Regions from separate parts of the Rhizobium sp. BR 250 genome, predicted to be linked through region 2. Evidence: predicted binding sites of a transcription regulator. Region 2 holds the regulator's gene; the other holds the start of a gene.
The links. The regulator HrcA, encoded in region 2, represses chaperone genes, less so after heat shock. The targets are predictions, from matches to a motif close to GTTAGCACTCNCNNNNNGNGAGTGCTAAC.
Positions count from the first base shown of each region.

Region 1: a site for HrcA is predicted at 1,256-1,284, ahead of groES (co-chaperone GroES). Genes of this name have one in related genera too.

Region 1 is NZ_JARWKW010000002.1:303,420-305,820, reverse strand. Features, by position in the region: gene groL (chaperonin GroEL) at 1-829, opposite strand, end outside; gene groES (co-chaperone GroES) at 903-1,199, opposite strand; gene QD336_RS04530 (TIGR01459 family HAD-type hydrolase) at 1,704-2,401, shown strand, end outside.
Region 2 is NZ_JARWKW010000003.1:150,991-153,391, forward strand. Features, by position in the region: gene grpE (nucleotide exchange factor GrpE) at 1-404, opposite strand, end outside; gene hrcA (heat-inducible transcriptional repressor HrcA) at 518-1,609, opposite strand; gene rph (ribonuclease PH) at 1,745-2,401, shown strand, end outside.

The DNA of each region.
Region 1 (2,401 bases), on a different contig from region 2:
TGACGGCAGCGATCTTGAGGCCGCCACGCAGCTTGTTGACGACGAGCGTTGCAAGAGCTTCGCCTTCGACGTCTTCAGCGATGATGACGAGCGGCTTGCCGGTCTGAACGACAGCTTCGAGAACCGGCAGCATGGCCTGGAGGTTCGAGAGCTTCTTTTCGTGCAGGAGGATGTAAGCGTCTTCGAGGTCCGCAACCATCTTTTCCGGGTTGGTCACGAAGTAGGGCGACAGGTAGCCGCGGTCGAACTGCATGCCTTCGACGACTTCGAGTTCGGTTTCAGCGGTCTTGGCTTCTTCAACGGTGATGACGCCTTCGTTGCCGACCTTCTGCATTGCTTCAGCAATGTCGAGACCGATCTGACGTTCGCCGTTTGCGGAGATCGTGCCGACCTGCGCAACTTCTTCAGACGTGTTGATCTTCTTGGCCTTGGCCTGAAGGTCCTTGACGACTTCAGCAACGGCCAGATCGATACCGCGCTTCAGGTCCATCGGGTTCATGCCGGCAGCAACTGCCTTGGAACCTTCGCGAACGATGGCCTGGGCCAGAACCGTTGCGGTGGTGGTGCCGTCGCCGGCGATGTCGTTGGTCTTGGAAGCGACTTCGCGAACGAGCTGTGCGCCCATGTTCTCGAACTTGTCTTCCAGTTCGATTTCCTTGGCGACCGAAACGCCGTCCTTGGTGATGCGCGGAGCGCCGAAGGACTTGTCGATAACGACGTTACGACCCTTCGGGCCGAGGGTGACCTTTACTGCATCAGCAAGAACGTCGACGCCCTTGAGCATCTTTTCGCGCGCTGTGCGGCCGAATTTTACTTCTTTGGCTGCCATGTTCAAAACTCCTGGTTTCGAATGGCCGGAACGGGTCCGGCTTGAAATTTAAGGAAGGACGGGTCCGGCCAGATCAGCCGATGATGCCCATGATGTCGGCTTCCTTCATGATCAGAAGGTCTTCGCCGTTGAGCTTGACTTCGGTGCCCGACCACTTGCCGAACAGAACGCGGTCGCCAGCCTTGACGTCGAGAGCGACGACCTTGCCGGACTCATCGCGTGCGCCGGAACCGACGGCGACGATTTCGCCTTCCTGCGGCTTTTCCTTGGCAGTATCGGGAATGATGATGCCGCCCTTGGTCTTGGCTTCGGATTCAACGCGACGAACGACGACGCGATCGTGAAGCGGGCGGAAATTGGTGCTTGTCATTGCCTAATCCCTCGATCAAATGACTTCACGAACCTTCAGAGGCTCGCGTGATGGGTGTTAGCACTCTTCTTGTTTGAGTGCCAGCGAAGCCGAGATAAGGAGGCCTTCTGCCTGAGTCAAGAACGGCCTGTCGGAAAAATTTCATGGCTTATGGTTATCAGCGTTCCATGACAGAAATTTCAGATGGCCGGGCGGAGGGTCAAACTAGGCGTCAGGGCGATGGCAGAATCTGAAAAGGGCGCTGCCGTCATCTTTGGGCCTGTCCCGAGGGTCTATCCCCATCAAATAAAATCAATAGGTTGCAGATCCTCGGGACAGGCCAGAGGATGACGGCGTGTGTGAGGCGAGGTGGGTCTACAACATTGGCGCGGTGAAGCTGACCTTTCGAGGCTCGGTTATTTTCGGGTGCGGCGGGGAGACGCTCCGCCCCGCTTTTTTCCTTGCCATCGGCGTCCCGCTTTGCGATGTGACGCTCACCCTTTTCTCGCAGCCGGAAAGCATCTCATGGCCCATCGCATTCTCACCCTCGGCGAAATCACGGCAGGGTTCGACGTTATTCTGTCGGATGTCTGGGGCGTGCTGCATAATGGCGTCAGCGCCTTTCCGGATGCCGCTGTTGCGCTGCGGGAAGCGCGCAAGGCCGGCAAGACGGTGGTGCTCATCACCAATTCACCGCGTCCCGCTCCCGGCGTCATCGACCAGCTTCGCGTTCTCGGCGTGCCGGATGAGGCCTATGACCGCATCATCACCTCTGGCGACGTCACCCGCGGCCTGATCGCGGAAGGCCCGAGAAAGGTCTTCCTGCTCGGCCCGGAACGGGATTTGCCGCTGCTCGACGGTCTCGATGTCGAGCGCGTCGGCGAGGCGGAAGCGCAATCCGTGGTCTGCACCGGCTTCTTCGATGACGAGACGGAGACGCCCGAGGATTATACCGAAATGCTCAAGGGCTTCATTGCCCGTAACGTGCCGATGATCTGCGCCAACCCCGATCTGGTGGTGGAGCGCGGTGAGCGCATCATACCCTGCGCCGGCGCCATGGCCGCTTATTACGAACAGCTCGGCGGCGAAGTCCGCATTGCCGGCAAGCCGCATGCGCCGATCTATGACGCCTGCCTTGCGGCGGCCAAAGAGGTGCGCGGCGCCTTCGCCAGGGATCGTGTGCTCGCCATCGGCGACGGCATGCCGACGGATGTGAAGGGCGC
Region 2 (2,401 bases):
TTCTTCACGCCATGGCGTTCCAACGTCGACAGCATCGAGCGCTCGGTCATCTCGACGCCTTCGATCAGGCCGTTGAGACCGGCTTCGCCATTGGTCTTGAGTTCGTCCGGAATGGCTTCCAGCGCGCGGCGAAGATTGTCGGAAACGGCGAGCATGTCGCGCGCAAAACCGGCCAGAGAATAGGCCTTTGCATCCTTGACATCGCGTTCCGTGCGGCGGCGAAGATTGTCCATTTCGGCCGCAAGGCGCAGGAATTTGTCGCGCAGATCGGCATTTTCCGCCTTGAGCAGCTCGGCCGGATCGGGCTCGGCAGCATCAGCGGGCTCTTCCCCGGCAAATGCGGGTTCAATAAGCTCTTCGGCGACGTCCGCGTCAGGTCCGGGCTTTTTTGTATCGTCGGTCATGACGTTCTCCAGATTTGAATGTTGTCGGTTGCGCCCGATATCGAGCTTTGACGGGCAAAAATCAAGGCTTGCGGCGAAAAGCTTGCCGCATTCTCCGACCTTGCGGGTCTGTCCTATCTCTGCTTGCGGGAAAGGCGCGCCATGATCTGCGCCGTGTAATCCACCATGGGCACGATGCGGGCATAGTTCAGCCTGGTGGGACCGATGACGCCGACCGCACCCACGACGCGGTTTTCCTCGTCGCGATAGGGCGCGACGATCAGCGACGAACCGGAAAGCGAAAAGAGCTTGTTTTCCGAGCCGATGAAAATCCTCACCCCCGAACCGCTTTCGGCAAGATTGAGTATCTCGATCAGATTTTCCTTGCGCTCCAGATCGTCGAACAGCAGGCGTACACGATCGATGTCTTCCTCACCGGCCAGCCCTTCGAGCAGGTTGGAGCGGCCGCGAACGATGAGCCGCCCGAGCTTGCCTTCCTCATTGTCACCCGCCCAGACCGCCAGACCACGCTCCACGAGATCCTGCGCCAATATGCCGAGTTCCGATCGCAGCTCCGCCCGCTGTGTCTGGAACTGGCCACGCAGTTCCTGCAACGTCTGCCCGGACAGATGGGCATTGATGAAATTCGCCGCCTCGGTCAATTGCGAGGAGGAAATGCCGGCCGGCAGTTCGATGATGCGGTTTTCGACCTGATTGTGGTCGCCCACCAGCACGGCGAGCGCCTTGGTGGGCTCCAGCCTGATGAATTCCACATGTTTGAGGATGACGTCGTTCTTCGCTGTCAATACAAGGCCCGCGCCTCGCGACATGCCTGAGAGCATGCGGCTCGCTTCCGTCAACAAGCCTTCCAGCGATTGTTCGTGGCCGGCGACCGGCCCGATCTGACGGTCGATATTCGCCCTTTCCTCGGCCGGCAGATCGCCCACCTGCATGAAGGCATCAACGAAGAAGCGCAGCCCCGTCTGCGTGGGCAAGCGCCCGGCGCTGATATGCGGCGAATAGATGAGGCCAAGCTCCTCCAGGTCGCTCATGACGTTGCGGACGGAGGCCGGAGACAGCGACATCGGCAAAAGCCGCGACAGGCTGCGTGATCCGAGCGGCTCACCCGTATCGAGATAGCCTTCGACGATGCGCCTGAAAATTTCCCGAGACCGTTCATCCAGCAGTGATGCCTGATCTTTTGATAGCGGTGCGGAAAAACCCATTTCGTCCGTTCTTTGTCGTTCAAACCAGCTTGCACCAATATAATGCGTTGCAACGCCGCGGCAAAATGGAAATTGGCTTTGCAAAAGCCCGGAGCGCACCTTAGAAGGCAGGAACCAACATGGAGAGTGGATCATATGCGGCCTTCAGGCAGAAAAACCGACCAGATGCGCAAGGTTTCCTTCGAGCGCAATTTCTCGAAACATGCCGAAGGCTCCTGTCTCGTGAAATTCGGCGACACGCATGTGCTCGTCACCGCCAGCCTTGAAGAAAAGACGCCGCCATGGCTTCGCAACAGTGGCAAGGGCTGGGTCACCGCCGAATACGGCATGCTGCCGCGCTCCACCCATGAACGCATGAAGCGCGAGGCCGCATCCGGCAAGCAGGGCGGCCGCACGCAGGAAATCCAGCGCCTCATCGGCCGCTCGCTGCGTGCCGTTGTTGACCTGCAGGCTCTCGGCGAGCGTCAGATCAGCATCGACTGCGACGTCATCCAGGCCGATGGCGGCACCCGCACCGCCTCCATCACCGGCGCATGGATTGCCCTGCATGACTGCCTGAAATGGATGGAAACCCGCAACATGATCAAGGTCGAGAAGGTTTTGAAGGACCACATCGCCGCGATCTCCTGCGGCATCTTCGCCAACCAGCCGGTGATCGATCTCGATTATCTTGAGGATTCCTCCGCCGAAACCGATGCGAATTTCGTCATCACCGGCTCCGGCGGCATCGTCGAGGTTCAGGGAACGGCAGAAGGCGCCCCCTTCTCCGAGGAAGAATTCCTGACGCTGCTC